Regions from separate parts of the Mesorhizobium sp. LCM 4576 genome, predicted to be linked through region 1. Evidence: riboswitches for the same ligand, from Rfam matches in the RefSeq annotation. Region 1 holds a riboswitch; each other region holds the start of a gene.

Region 1 (5,352 bases):
GACAAGCGCTCGCGGGCAAGCATGAGGAGGGCCGAAATCTCGGCGACTTCCGGAACGCGCGGTGAGTGGATGTCATAGACTCCGGGACCGATTTGGTTGGGATATTTAGAGCTCGTAAAGGCGTCAAGCAGTTCCATTGCCGAGCGCGATGTCTCAATCGAAATTACATCCGCGTCCAGCTCAGCGATCGCGTCGATGATCTCGTTGAACTCCGAATAGCACATATGGGTATGGATCTGAGTCGTGTCCTTTACACCTGTTGAAGAGATCCGGAAGCATTCGACCGACCAGTCGAGATAGACCTTCCTGTCGCACTTGCGCAGTGGCAAGCCTTCGCGAAATGCGGCTTCGTCGATCTGGATCATCCTTGCGCCGGATCTTTCGAGGTCCGTCACTTCATCGCGAATGGCCAGCGCGATCTGGCGGCAGACCTCGGAGCGGGGTACGTCGTCGCGAACAAAAGACCAATTGAGAATGGTCACTGGGCCTGTGAGCATTCCCTTCACAGGCTTTTGCGTAAGCGACTGGGCGAATTGCCACCAGCGCACCGTCATCGGATTGGAGCGCGATACGTCGCCGAAGATGATGGGGGGACGCACGTAGCGCGACCCATAGCTCTGCACCCAGGCATGTTCGGTGAAGGCAAAGCCGGAAAGTTGCTCGCCGAAATGCTGCACCATGTCGTTTCGTTCGAACTCGCCATGCACCAGCACGTCCAGCCCGATCTCCTCCTGCCAGCGAATAGCAGCCTCGATCTCCTTCTTCAGAAAGGTTTCGTAGTCGACATAGCTGAGCTGGCCCTTCGCGTGAGCGGAACGCGCCTTGCGCACCTGAGGCGTCTGCGGAAAGGATCCAATGGTCGTTGTCGGGAACGGCGGCAGGCCGAGCGTGCGGGCTTGGACCCTGGAACGTTCGGCAAATGCGCTCTTTCGTTGCTTCATAGCGCCGTTGATGCCGGCGATCCGCCCTTCAACGAGCGGGTCATGGACCTTCGTGGATGTTGCGCGAGTCGCGGCAGCCTCGTCAGAAGCTTTCAACTCGCCAGCCACGGCATCTCTACCTTGGGACAAGGCCCGGGCCAGGATGACCAGCTCGTCGGTCTTCTGGGCCGCGAAGGCGAGCCACGACCCGATGTTCGCATCCAGTACCGTCTCCATACGCAAGTCCATCGGCACATGCAGCATCGAGCACGAAGGCGCGATCTCGACTCGGTCCAAGGGCCAGCCCGCGACGATCGGCTTGATGCGGTCGAGAATGGCAGTGAGGTTCGCGCGCCAGACGTTGCGGCCATTGATCAAGCCAAGCGAGAGCACCAGGTCCTTAGGCGCGAGCCGACCAGCCGTCTCCAGCTGTTCGGGAGCACGCGAGAGATCAAGATGCAGGCCCGCCACAGGCAGCGATATCGCCGTCTCGAGATTGTCCCCCAGCGGCCCGAAATAAGTAGCCAGCATGATCTTCAGCTCGGGCGCGGCCTTCGACAACTGGCCATAGGCAAATTCAAGTGRGGCTCGTTCGTTCGGGTTTAGATCGAGCACAAGCGCTGGCTCATCGATCTGCACCCAATCGGCTCCCGAAAATATCAACCTCCGCAGGAGTTGCTCGTAGACGGGCAGAAGCCGCGGCAGGAGCGCGAGGGGATTGAAACCTTCGGCAGGTGACTTCGCCAGCTTCAGAAAAGTGACCGGTCCAAGGATGACCGGGCGTGTATGAATGCCCAGGGCTTTAGCCTCGAGGAAATAATCAACCGGTCTGGTCGACGCGAGCGTGAACGCCTGATCGTCGTCAAGTTCCGGCACAATGTAATGATAGTTGGTGTCGAACCATTTGGTCATTTCCATCGCAGTTAGCGTAGGGCAAGCCGCATGCTCCCGACCAGCGTCGCAATTCCCCGTCTGACCTTGTTTGCCGCGGGCCATGGCGAAATAGATGTCGAGTGGGACCTCGCCGCCATTCCATACGTAGRGGGACGGCACGGCGCCAACCATGGCGGCGGTGTCGAGTACATGGTCGTAGAGCGAGAAGTCGTTCGACGGGATTTTCGACACACCGCGATCGCGCTGCTCCTCCCAACTCGCGGCACGGAGCGCCTTTGCCGTCGCCAGAAGCTCGGCAGCGCATGATTTTCCGGACCAATAGCTTTCAAGCGCGAATTTCYGTTCCCGCCTGCGACCGATACGCGGCACACCAAGCGTTGCTACAGGAATTTGCTGAGAGAGAGTCATGRGATACCCCGATGGTTGGGGCGTGGGAGGCAACGAAGGCGCCAGTAGGCCGGTACGTGCGCCGGGCTGCAGCGGCCACCGAGACACCCCGCCCGTGGACAATAGTTCGCCGTGGCAGGTCTCCTGGCTCGGGGGTCATAGCCTCTACCCGTCTTCCCGAGGCTGTWCGCCTCAGTGACATGAGTGGGGTCGGCTCGCCTCTAACAGTTGCGGGGGCAGCGCCGGCATCGCACCGGCTTCCCTCTTAGCTCCGCTACGGCAGCACCGTACGGAGAACCATGGCTTGGACACAATCACAGCAGTCGGCTCTTTTGTCAACCTCGCATAAAGAAATCTTTATGTCATTATGTGAACGCACTTTGTGCTATCGCAGTGATTTCCAAAGCGGTGGAGGGACGAACAAGGGGCACTTGGATCGTGGATATGTTTGGATTCGGCGCGCGGTAAGGCAGATTGGCTACATTAAGCCAGACCTTGGRTGCTGCAGGGGCCGGGCCAAATCGCCAAATGGGCGCACTGTGCAGAACTGTGCCAGACGGCGGTTCGGCCCGGCTGAGTAAGGGTAGTTTGCCGGGCGTTTGGTCGGACGGATCGATTGGCGCGCGAAGGCAGGGRGCCTGGCTCCGCGCCGTTGAGGTCTTCTTCGCCGAGCTGTCGAAGCGACCGCCCACATTTGACGGCGATGATTCTGCCCGGGTCGGCGGTCCAGGTCAAGCGTTTGGGTTGTCGGATTATGATCGGCGAGGAAGCGGTTGATGGCCGCCTACAGGTCGACGACAGGATGAAAGCCGCCTCGCTTGAGGCGCCAAGTGTTAGATTCAATCCCACTACTATGGATAGCGACTACTGCCCGAAAAGCAGTGCCAGCCGCGCGATCGCAACTCGACCTATATCCGATTGCCAGATGCAGTACATTTAGCCAACCTGAAGCACATCTCAAGCTCGGTGAGGATTTACTTTTAACGAGACCCAGCGGAAGGTTTCCAGTCGCGCGAAGGCGAAATCCTTGCTTCGTCTCGAAATTCGCTTGGAGTGGCCGTGAAAGACGAGACGCGGGTTGTAAGAAGGAAGGCTGCCATTGATCCCCCTGAGCTGAAATCCGCGCTCGCAGATTACATTGCGGGTGACGGAAGCGCGCATGGCCTCGATTGTATAACGAAACCAAGGAGTCTGCGGAAGTTAGACGACACCATCCTTCGGCCGCGGCAGCTAAACTACGTCGTACAGTTTTCTGGACCGACCGGCTCCAATGCCCTCGAGGCTGCCCTCAAGCTAGCGCGCAAGATCCCCGGCCGGCCTCAACATCATAGCGTTCACCAACGGCGTTCATGGCATGAGGCTTGGCGTCTCTCCTGCACCGGCAACCGATACCACCGTGCAGCCGCCGCCCAGCTGCTCGGCGGCGTCACACGGCTACCCTATGACCGCTATCTTGGATTCACTGTAACACGGGCGATTTTGATCACCTGCTGTCGGATCCCTCTAGTGGCGTGGACGGCCTGATTGCGAGAGAGTCCAGAGGCGAAAACGGCCTGCGTGGCTATTTGCGCCGGCGGGCGGTGCGGCTTCACGGCGAGATCAGACTGGACGGGCATGCACTGCAATGCCCATTTCACCGCCGCGTTAGGAGGTCGCGCAACAAAATGATCAAACAACCTTAAAGAATATTTCGCGAAACAATGTCGACAGGAATGATAAATTACTTCAAGTCTGACCGGTCACACGGGCAAAGACGCACAAACCATTTAGAACATCGTGAGTGGTCGGAAAATATGCCAAAACGCGCAATAATATTTCTGGAAGGCGCAAGTAATAGCCCATTATATTGCGAAGCAGCTAGACGTCTTGATATTCATCCAATTACGATCTCTGGGAATCTGGAGTCATTTGATTATCTCACGCAGTTCGGAATTGAGGCGATCCGTGTCGATAACAATGACTTTGATTCGCTGATCCGAGAATGTATCCGGCTGCGCTCGATCTATGAAATAGCTGGTATTACCAGCGCCCAGGAGTCGGTCTATGCGATGGTTGGCCAGCTCTGCCGGTACTTCGATCTGCCGGGCCCGAACGCTAGGGCGGTTGAACGGTGTTGCGACAAATCCGTTCAACGTCAGGTGCTCGCTGAGGCTGGCCTTCGCGTACCTGCATATCGTATGGCAGCGGATGCGACGGAGATTAAACGCTCTGCCGCCGAGATCGGTCTACCGGTAATTCTTAAGCCAGCTATCGGCATCGGCAGCAGTGGTGTCCGATTGTGCCGCACTCTCGATGAGATAGCCGAACATACGATCTATCTGTTGAGCGGGAAGCACAAATGGCAGTCCTCACCGATGATACTTGTCGAGGAGTTTGCGCAAGGCCCTCAGTATAACCTTGAAATAATGGGAGATCAGGTCATAGCCATTGGCGCGGCGAACTACGCTCCACCTAATTTCGTCTGTCGCGGGCACCTCTATCCGGCCCCGCTGAATGACGAAGATTGCAAGCGTATTGCAGATCTTTCGCTGAGTTGTTTGCGAGCTCTCGGGCTCGGTTGGGGGCCAACGAACGTTGAACTTAGGTGGACGAACCACGGTCCAACCGTCATTGAAGTCAATCCGCGGCTTGCGGGTTCGCCCGTTCCTGACATGGTCCAACTGGCTTACGGTGTCGATCTCATCACCAACCACATCAGGCTCGTTGTTGGTGAGGAATTGGATTTGCGGGAAAGGCAGTCACACGCAGCGGGCTCGCGGTACCTACTTCCCGAGTGCGATGGCACTCTCGATTGGATCGACGGCCGGAGACGGGCGGCCGCCCTATCCGGTGTTGCCGAGGTAAAATTGTACGTTGAACCCAAGACGCCGATAATCATGAACGGCGATTCCGGAGACCGCATCGCACATGTCGTCGCTACTTCGCCCAGCCGTGCTCGGACAGAGGCGATACTGCAGGATGCCGTCGACTTAATCGATTGGTCGATAACTCCATTTCCGACCCTATCTGGAGTAGATTAAGCCTCGAACTATTTCGGGTAGTGGCGTTTTAGGCCGATGTGAAGCGCCGACGACCCGCCGAGACAAGCTGGCGAATTCCCCCGCCTGCAACATAAGGAATCGCGACGCAGCACTGGCGCAGCTCTTGTGGC
Region 2 (2,972 bases), on a different contig from region 1:
TGCTCTGCCCCCAAGTTATTCCGCGTCCAACGGCTCCGTTCCCGCCGGCTTGCCGTCGCGCGACAGCCGGATCTTCTCGACCTTGTCCTCGGCCGCCTTCAGCAGCCGATCGCAATGCGCCTTCAGCGCCTCGCCACGCTCATAGATCCGGATCGACTGGTCGAGCGGAACATCGCCGCGCTCCAGATCATCGACGATCTTCTCCAGCGCGTCGAGCGCCTGTTCGAAGCTCATCGCCTTGACGTCCTCATTGCCTTCCACTGCCATACCCTATCCCTTCATCAGCCGCCCGACATGGGCGGCGACTGAAAATGCCAGTCCCTGCAGATCGTAGCCGCCTTCCAGCAGGCTGACGAGCCTGTTGGAGCTGTGGCGCCCGGCGCGCTCCATCAGCTTGCCGGTCGCCCAGTCGAAATCGTCCTCGGTCAGGTTGATCTCGGCCAGCGGATCGCGGTGGTGCGCGTCGAAGCCGGCGGAAATGATGATCAGGTCCGGCGCGAACGCATCGATGGACGGCAGCACGCGCGACAGGAAGGCGTCTCGAAACAGGTCGCTGCCGGTCTGCGGCGCGAGCGGCGCGTTGACGATGTTGCCGGCGCCGGTTTCGCTCTTCGCGCCGGTGCCCGGGTAAAGCGGCATCTGATGCGTCGAGCAATAAAGCACAGACGGATCGTCCCAAAAAATGTCCTGCGTGCCGTTGCCGTGATGGACATCCCAGTCGACGATGGCGACGCGCTCGGCCTGATGTTTCTTCTGCGCATAGCGGGCGGCGATGGCGGCCGTGTTGAACAGGCAGAAGCCCATCGCCGTGGTCTTTTCGGCGTGATGTCCCGGCGGGCGGGCGGCGACGAACACATTGGCGGCACGGCCCTCGAAGACATCGTCGACGGRGGCATTGGCCGCCCCGATCGCCGTCACCGCCGCCTGCCAGCTCTTCGGGCTGGCACTGGTGTCGGCGTCGATCGAGACGATGCCGGTCTCAGGGATTGCCGCGCGGACGCGTTCGACGAATTGCTCGGGATGCGCGTAAAGGATCGTTTTCTCGTCGCCTTCGGGCGCTTTGACGCGGTCGAGCGCCGAAAAGGCATCGTCGTCCAGCACACGCTCGATGGCGCGCAGCCGGTCGGGCCGCTCGGGGTGGCCGGGCGGCGTGAGGTGTTCGAGGAAGATCGGGTGCGTGTAGAGACGGGTGGCCATGGCGCCTAATCTAGGCACCCGCGGCCGTAATGACCATGTTTGAAACGCCGAATGGCTGGGGAAATTGCGCCAGCCGATGTCGTCCGCGCCATTGGCGGGCGCCGAACTTTGCGGTAAGGTCACTTCGCTGCCTGGTGCCCGTGACGCGGGAGAATCGGGAACACGGTTGAACTCCGTGGCGTGCCCAACGCTGTGAGGGGGACCGCGCCGGCAAACGCCACTGTCCATGACGGGAAGGCGCCGGAGCGGGACGATCCCGAGCCAGAAGACCGGCCCGGCAGACATGGTCATCCGCTTGGTCAGGCGGATGACTGCTTGTCGCAAGGGGAAATGCGATGACGGCAGCAGCGATCGCCGCGAGCGGCGACGATTTTGACCAATTGGCGCGCGACGCGGTCTATCGTGCGATGTTCACCAGGCGTGACGTGCGCAGCTATTTTGTCCCCGACGATCTCGATGACAGCGTGCTGGCGCGGCTCATCACCGCCGCTCATCACGCGCCGTCGGTCGGCTACATGCAGCCGTGGAATTTCATCGTTATCCGCGACCAGACAAGGCGGCGGCAGGTCCGCGACTTGTTCCTCGCCGCGCGCGAACAGGAACTGCCGGRGATCGAGGCGGAACGGCAGGCGCTGTACCGCAAGCTTAAGCTCGAAGGCATCTGCGAAAGCGCGCTCAATCTCTGCATCACCTGCGACCGGCAGCGATCGAAGGACTCGCCGCTCGGGCGCTGGCACAATCCGGAGATGGACCTCTACAGCACCGTCTGCGCGGTGCAGAATTTCTGGCTGGCGGCACGCGCGGAAGGCGTGGGCGTCGGRTGGGTGAGCATCATCGAAACGGAGGCGCTGAAGCGGCTTCTGTCGATCCCGGAGCATGTCACGCCGATCGCCTATCTGTGCGTCGGCCGCGTCTCGGCCTTCGCACCGAAACCGGACCTCGAAGCGCATGGCTGGGGCAGGCGCCTGTCGCTGCCCGAGCTGGTGATGAGCGAGACGTTTTGRGGCGCCGGAGAAGCGCCACTCAAATCGGCGATTGCGAGACTTAGCGGCCCGCCAAAGCCGTGATCAAGCGGCCCGGGGCGTGTCCCAGCGCGATCCACCGCCGAAGGAGCCCAGCGCCTTGTCGCGCAGTTCCCTGAATTTGGACGAGGCCTCGGCAAGCCGCGTGTCCCATTCGGGATTGGGCACCTGACCTTCGATGGCTTCGAAATAGACCTGCATCAAGGACGCGATGGCGAACGGCTCGATGAAGGCTGCCTTGAAGGCCCAGGCAAAGACGATCGCAAGCACGAAGGCCCAGCCGGCCAATTGTCCGGGCATGACCCACAGGATGGCGGCGGCAGGCGCCAGCATCAGCAGGAAGATGACGAAGGACACGCCCCACATGATCACCCCAAGCCAGACGGCGTTCTTGACCATGTGCTTGCCGTTCTGGGCGTAAAGCACGACGCCTTGGCGCGCCGTCTCGAAGGGCGAGCTCGAATTGACGCGGATGTTGTAGCCCAGGATGATCTCGTCGACATAGGTCAGCGAGATGCGGATGACGGTGTTGATGAAGCTGACGATGCCGCTCAGGCCCGGAATGGGCAGGAAGGCGGCGATGCCGCCGATCAGGCCGGTGATGGCGCGGATGGCGCCCTTGACCAGCTGATCGACGACGAAAAGGATGTTGGCCTCGGCGAAACGCTGGGTGACGACTTCCTTGGCATAGGCGATCTGGCCCTGGCCGTCGGGCACGTCATGGCCGTCGATCAGATGCACCATGACGGAGAT
Region 3 (3,219 bases), on a different contig from region 1:
GGGCAGGATCAAATCACGAATTGCTGAGTGGCGTGCGGCCATGCATAGTGGCTGCGATGGCGCCTGGTTGAGAACCGGCGAGATTGGCCATGGACGACAAAGCGGACAATCCGGGGGTCGCGGTGTTCCCGCCGCTGCTCTTTCTCGTGGCGCTGATCGCGATGCTCGCGCTGCGCTATGTCTGGCCGCTGGCGATTGGTGGCCGGCCGCTCACCATTGTGCTCGGCATCGTGCTGGCAGCACTTGCGATTGCGATCATAGCCTGGGGACGCTCGACCATGTTGCGCGGCGGTACCAATGTGAACCCGACATTGCCGACCACCGCGATCCTCACCAGCGGCCCGTTCGGCTTAACCCGCAATCCGCTCTATATCGGCCTGATGGGGCTGCTTCTCGGGATCGGCCTGCTGTTTGACACTTGGTGGGCCGTCATCGCCCTCGTCGCGAGCTTCCCCATCCTGCATTATGGCGTGGTGCTGCGCGAGGAAACCTATCTGGAGCGCAAGTTCGGCGAATCCTACCGCTCGTACAGGGCGAGCGTGCGCCGCTATCTTTGAGTGTCAGTCCTTCGGCGCGTTGCTGTAGAGCGCCACGCCAAGGCGGTCGTTGCGCCGCCACCGCACCAAAGCGCGATAGGCCATGTCGTCGGCTGGAACCTCGAGCAGGAAGCGTTCCGGGATGTCCATACCGGCGGCCACGCGCAATTCCGCGCCCTGCTCGTGCTGATTTCTGACCGAACAGCCGATCCTGACGCCATTGGCAATGATCGTGGCTTCCTTGAGCACGAATTCGCGCACATGAAGGCGGCGCTCGGTCTCGGGATATTCGGCCATAGGCGACGGACTCCTCGGGCGAGGCTCTCCTCGCCACGGGGCTGCACCCTAGCAGCGAGGCGTTTCCGTTCCGTTAGCGATCGCTGAAACGGCGGACTTCGCCTTCGCCGGCGACCGCTCGTCGCCAGGCAAGCGCTTTTCCAGCGCTATCTCGCGCCGGCCATCACCCCGCTCGCATGCAGCACCCAGCGATGGCCGTCGCCGCGGAATTCGGTGTGTGACAGCGGCTCGATGTCGATCTTCCAGACGGCGGAGAGCGGCGCGCCCAGCACATGCACGACGGCGGCGCGGATCGGCACGGCATGGGTGAGCGCGATGGTGTGGCCGCCCTCGCCGGCCAGGCGCTCCATCAGCGCCGCGCCACGCAAGGCGACCGCGGCAAGCGACTCGCCGCCATGGGGCGCGGCGTCCGGATCGGAAAGCCAGGCCGCCATGCCTTCTGGGTCCTCGGCCTGCACCTCCTCGAAACCTTTGCCGGCCCAGCGTCCGAAATCCTGCTCGGCAAGCAACGGCTCGACCGTCGCGTCCAGGCCGAGCGCCTCGGCCGTCCGCCGTGCGGCGAGCGCCGGACTCGTCCAGACGCGGTCGGCCCGGCGCAGCGACGAAGCCATCGCGCCGGCGCGCTTGAGAGCGCTCGGCTCCGGCGCCTCGTCCTTCGGAAAGCAGCCCTTGCGCGTGCTCTGCGTCGCGCCGCTTGCGATCATCGTCAGGCGGGCGAACATCCCAAAACTCCGTGGTCCAGTGAAATTTCAGCCGCGCGAGGCCGCGTTGGCCATTACATGTCGTTGACAGGCGAACGAAGTGCTGACAAGTGTTTTAGCGCTATACGGGATTGGAAGCCGGTGCGAGTCCGGCACGGTCGCGCCACTGTGATCGGCACAAGCCGAAAGTCAGGCCTTATTCCBCAGCATTGTTCGATCAACGGGACGCAGTATCCCAAGGGAGGTCAAATATGTCCGACACCACTTTCGCCCCCAGCTACGGTCCGGTTGCGATTCCGGTCCGCGAGCTTCTGCCTTGGGCCATCTTCGCCGGCCTGATGCTGATGCTGATGCTCTATTTCGTCGGCGCGGAAGAAGGCGCGACCTCGCTGATCCGTGGCACGGCGGTGCACGAATTCGTGCATGACGGCCGCCACCTGCTCGGCTTCCCCTGCCACTAAAGCGGTTCAGCATCGCTGAACCCGCTTTCGACAAAGGGTTCTTGAACATGGTCGGAAAACTCTTGCTGCGCGGCATGCTTGTCGGGCTGGTTGCAGGGATTCTGGCATTCGCCTTTGCTCGCGTCTATGGCGAGCCGCAGGTCGATAAGGCGATCGCCTTCGAGGAACAGCAGGCCCAGGCCACCGGCGAGGCGCCGGAACCCGAGATGGTCAGCCGCGCCACGCAGGCCGGCATTGGCCTGGCGACCGGCGTGCTGATCTATGGCGCCGCCCTTGGCGGGCTGTTCTCGCTGGTCTTTGCCTATGCCTATGGCCGGCTGGGCTCGCTCGGCCCGCGCGGCACCTCGGCGCTGATCGCGCTGCTCGGCTTCCTGGCCGTGATCGTGGTTCCGAGCCTCAAATAKCKGGCGAACCCACCGGCTGTCGGRAATGCCGAGACAATCGGTTACCYCACAGAGCTGTTCTTCATCATGATCGTGGTGTCGATCGCGGCGATGGTGGCGGCGGTCGGCCTGGCGCAACGGCTGTGGAACCGGCTCGGCGCCTGGAACGCCTCGATCGTCGCGGGCCTGGCTTTCCTCGTCGTCTTCGCGCTGGTGAAGGCGGCGCTGCCCGACATCAACGAAGTGCCGGAGACCTTCTCGGCGACGGTGCTTTGGCAGTTCCGGGTCGCCTCGCTCGGCATCCAGCTTGTGCTGTGGACCGTCGTCGGGCTCGGCTTCGGTGCGGTTGCCGAACGCGTGGTCGCGGTGCGCGACCAGCGCAGCCCTGCCCGCCGCTACGCCTGAAATCCGATGCGTTGGCCGCCACGGTTCCGCGCCCTGGCGGCCAATTTCTTTTTGGCGACCCTTTTCGCCCTCCTCCTGGCAGCCCCGGCCCAAGCCCATAGCGGATCTTCCGCCCCTCCGCCTCCCGGCATCCAGATCCCCAGCCTCACCCATGGCCAGATGGCGGTGATCGCGCGCTATCGCGGCGACATTCTCGCACTCGCGCAAGCACAGACGGTGACCGATCCGACCTTCCGGCGGCTCTACAATCACGGCAACCTGCAATACACCTACTGCCTTTGGGGCCTGATGCCGGGCAGCCTCGGCGATGAGGAGAGCCCGTTCAACGAATGCAGCCACGCCTATCTCGCCACCGCCAAGGCGCTGCTCACCTACATGGCGACGATGCCGTCGGCAGCGCATGGGGCGAAGGCGTTGATCTCCGACATCGATGCCG
Region 4 (3,027 bases), on a different contig from region 1:
AGGATCGCGCCCAGCGCCATCGCCAGGACGAATGGCTTGCGCCGCGGTCTCAAAACGCTTCCGGATGCATGGCCCTGGCGATCTTGCCGATCGCCTCGATATTGGCGGGCCCCGGCGTCAGCTCGGCGTAGCGGAGCGCCACGAAGCGCTCGTTCCTGACCGCGTCGGTCTCCTTCATTGCCGGATGCGCTTTGAGGAAATCGAGCAGTTTCCTGTAGCCGCCGCCATCCTGGTAATCGAGCAGGATGAGGAACTGCGGATTGCGCGAGGCGACCGTCTCCCAGTCGGTGTTGCCCCAGCTCGTCGCCATGTCTGCCATGATGTTCTCACCGCCCGCGGCAGCGATCATGGCGTCGGGAATGGCGAATTTGCCGGCGGTGAAGGGCTTGTCCTCGCCGGAATCGTAGAGGAAGACGCGCGTGCCCTTGGCGTTGCCCACTTTCGCGGTGATGCCGGCGAGCTCGGCCTTCCAGCCGTGGACCAGCTTTTCGGCCTCCGCCTCCTTGCCGAAGATCTTGCCGAGCTTCTCGACGTCGCCATAGAGCAGGTCCATCGAGGCGGCGGGACGGTTCTTGTCGAGATGGACACAGCTCTCGGTCAGCACCAGCGTCTTGATGCCGTGCGGAGCGAGCGTGTCGGGCGTCACCTCGCCGCCCGGCTTCATGCCGTAATACCAGCCGGCGAAGAAGAAATCGGGCTGCACGGCGACGAGGTTCTCGAGCGTCGGATATTTCGGCGCCAGCTCGGGGATGGCGCCCTGCTCGGCCTTGAACTCGGGCCCGACCTTGTACCAGCCGGTGATGCCGGTGAGCCCGACGATGGACGGCTGCAGCTTAAGCGCGAAAGCCATCTCAGCCATGTTGAGATCCTGGATGACGGCGCGCTTCGGCGGCGCGTCGAAGGTAAGCGGCTTGCCGCAACTGTCGACGGTGACCGGGAAGGCGAAGGCGGCCGAGGCGACAAGCGAGAAGGCAAACGACAAAGCGAGGCGTTTCACGGGGCATGCTCCTTGTTTGTGTTGGGCAGGTTCAGGATGGCGAGGAAGCGCGCGTGGGCAGCTCGAAGACGGTGAGCTCGCGGTCCTCGGTCGGGTGCCGCAGGCGCAGCACATCGATGCCGAACACCTCGCGGATGAGCGGCTGCGCCAGCGCGTCGCGTGGCGGCGCCAGCGCGCGCAGCCGGGCGTTGCTCATCACTGCGACGCTCGTGGCGAAGGGCGCTACGAGGGCCAGATCGTGCAGCACGGCGACCACGGTCATGTTGAATGCGGCGACCAGCTCGAGCAGCTCGCCGCGGGCGCGCGGATCCAGGTGGTTGGTCGGTTCGTCGAGAAACAGGATTTTCGGCTCCTGGGCGATGGCGCGGGCGAGTTGTGCGCGCTGGCGTTCGCCACCGGAGAGCGAACCGATGCTGCGCGCGAGTAACGGCAATAGCCCGGTCCGGCGCAGCGCTTCGACGACGATGTCGCGATCGTTGTGCCGGCGCCTCAGGCCGGCATGCGGGACGCGGCCGAGCTCGACATAGTCGATCAGCGCCAGCCGTGGATCCGGCTGGTCCGTCTGGCCGACGACGGCAATGCTCAGCGCCCGCTCGGCCGCGGTGATCCTGTCCAGCCGGCGTCCGGCAAGGCGAACCTCGCCGGCGCTCGGCCGGAGCGCGCCGCATAGCATGCGCAGCAGCGTCGTCTTGCCGGCGCCGTTGGGGCCGATGATCGCGAGCCGCTCACCCGCCGCCAGCGACAGGCCGACATCCTCGACCAGCGTCCGGCCGTTTGCCATGGCACGAAGAGCGCGGGCTTCAAGCAGGGGCGCGCTCACCGGACCTGCTCCCTGCCCCCGGCCGGGATGCGCGCCAGTATCTTGCCGGCGAGCCTTGCCGGGCGCTGGTCGGAACTGCACCAGCCATCGGCCAACGAGGCATAGAGTCTGGCAAACTSGACTAGCGCGCCGGCATCGGTGCCGCTGTCGATCGAGCCGAAGAGATAGCTGGYCTTGCCTTGCGCGTTGAAGGCGACGGTCAGTGGTCGCGAACAGCCGGCCATGCAGTCGACGGTCTCGACAGCAAAAGACGACGCCAAAGTCCCGGCAAGCCTGGAGCGCAGTTCGGCGCACAGATCCTCGCCGGACCTCAGCCTGGTCACGGTGTCGCGGCATAGCGAACAGACGATGATACGATGGTATGCGGTGTCCAGCATTTCCGTCACTTCCCAAAATGGCGACGGAAGGATGCCGGACGAGTCGRCCGAAAGGCCGGTGCCCGCGTCTCCTCCCGGCACACCCCGTCCGGTCAACTCGTGTCGATGGCAGGTCTCCTGGCTCGCGGGTCGTTGCGCCATCCGCCTTCCCAGCCTTGCCGGCCAGTGGCGTTTCGGATGGAGCTCGCCGCTCACAGTTGCGGGGGCAGCCACGGCCTCGACCCGGATAGGCCTCACCGTGTTCCCTTTTCACCCCTCGCCTTGCGGTTCGGGGACCATGACGTAACGATCGTAGGTAGTCCGGCCGCGAGTCGCAACGGGCTTCCGCGCAACCTTGTCACCGTTCGAAGCGACCTGCCTGAAAAGATGCATTTCCGATTGATATGTAATAACGTTACATACAGCTGGCGGAGGCGCTTTTGTCAACCCCCTTCTCCAGCCGTCGCGACCAACATCGGAGAATTTTCAGAAACCGTTCGGGTTTCGAACATGGGCACAGCGTCGAGACGGCTGAAGAGCTCCAGCGGGGTGGAACGTCAGGATTTCCTGGTACACCTCTTATCCGTCTCGGCGCTGCGCGCCGATCAGCCTTCTCCCCCGTGAGCCCGCAAGGGGAGACGGGAAAGAGAGCTAAAGCTCCAAATTCCAGGTCTGGCCGACCAAGTCCTTGCCGAAGGAATGATGGCGTTCCTCGTCGACCAGCTTGAAGCCCGCGGCCTGGTAAATGCGGCGGGCCGAGCCAAGAATGTCGTTGGTCCACAGCGTCAGCGTCTTGTAGCCCTTGGCTCGAGCAAAGGTGATGCATTCGTCGACGAGCCGCCGGCCAATACCAA

What was found. A riboswitch is a leader RNA that binds a small molecule or an ion and turns the genes downstream of it on or off. The one in region 1 is predicted to bind cobalamin.
Region 2: linked by a shared signal. The riboswitch ahead of bluB (5,6-dimethylbenzimidazole synthase) and the one ahead of metE (5-methyltetrahydropteroyltriglutamate--homocysteine S-methyltransferase) in region 1 are both predicted to bind cobalamin.
Region 3: linked by a shared signal. The riboswitch ahead of LCM4576_RS31020 (CbtB domain-containing protein) and the one ahead of metE (5-methyltetrahydropteroyltriglutamate--homocysteine S-methyltransferase) in region 1 are both predicted to bind cobalamin.
Region 4: linked by a shared signal. The riboswitch ahead of LCM4576_RS23990 (DUF1636 family protein) and the one ahead of metE (5-methyltetrahydropteroyltriglutamate--homocysteine S-methyltransferase) in region 1 are both predicted to bind cobalamin.

What each region holds. Positions count from the first base shown of each region.
Region 1 covers NZ_MDDT01000021.1:153,008-158,359, reverse strand. The annotation lists gene metE (5-methyltetrahydropteroyltriglutamate--homocysteine S-methyltransferase) at 1-2,222, opposite strand, end outside; cobalamin riboswitch at 2,318-2,518, opposite strand; gene LCM4576_RS12200 (acetyl-CoA carboxylase biotin carboxylase subunit family protein) at 3,995-5,221, shown strand.
Region 2 covers NZ_MDDT01000057.1:233,665-236,636, reverse strand. The annotation lists gene LCM4576_RS26905 (exodeoxyribonuclease VII small subunit) at 16-267, opposite strand; gene LCM4576_RS26900 (histone deacetylase family protein) at 271-1,197, opposite strand; cobalamin riboswitch at 1,313-1,490, shown strand; gene bluB (5,6-dimethylbenzimidazole synthase) at 1,533-2,264, shown strand; gene LCM4576_RS26890 (hypothetical protein) at 2,265-2,972, opposite strand, start outside.
Region 3 covers NZ_MDDT01000068.1:11,891-15,109, reverse strand. The annotation lists gene LCM4576_RS31035 (isoprenylcysteine carboxylmethyltransferase family protein) at 90-557, shown strand; gene LCM4576_RS31030 (PilZ domain-containing protein) at 561-833, opposite strand; gene LCM4576_RS31025 (histidine phosphatase family protein) at 980-1,555, opposite strand; adenosylcobalamin (AdoCbl) riboswitch at 1,641-1,784, shown strand; gene LCM4576_RS31020 (CbtB domain-containing protein) at 1,786-1,995, shown strand; gene LCM4576_RS31015 (CbtA family protein) at 2,043-2,783, shown strand; gene LCM4576_RS31010 (hypothetical protein) at 2,943-3,219, shown strand, end outside.
Region 4 covers NZ_MDDT01000047.1:14,400-17,426, forward strand. The annotation lists gene LCM4576_RS23975 (iron ABC transporter permease) at 1-20, opposite strand, end outside; gene LCM4576_RS23980 (ABC transporter substrate-binding protein) at 50-997, opposite strand; gene LCM4576_RS23985 (ABC transporter ATP-binding protein) at 1,029-1,817, opposite strand; gene LCM4576_RS23990 (DUF1636 family protein) at 1,814-2,194, opposite strand; cobalamin riboswitch at 2,284-2,489, opposite strand; gene LCM4576_RS23995 (helix-turn-helix domain-containing GNAT family N-acetyltransferase) at 2,825-3,027, opposite strand, start outside.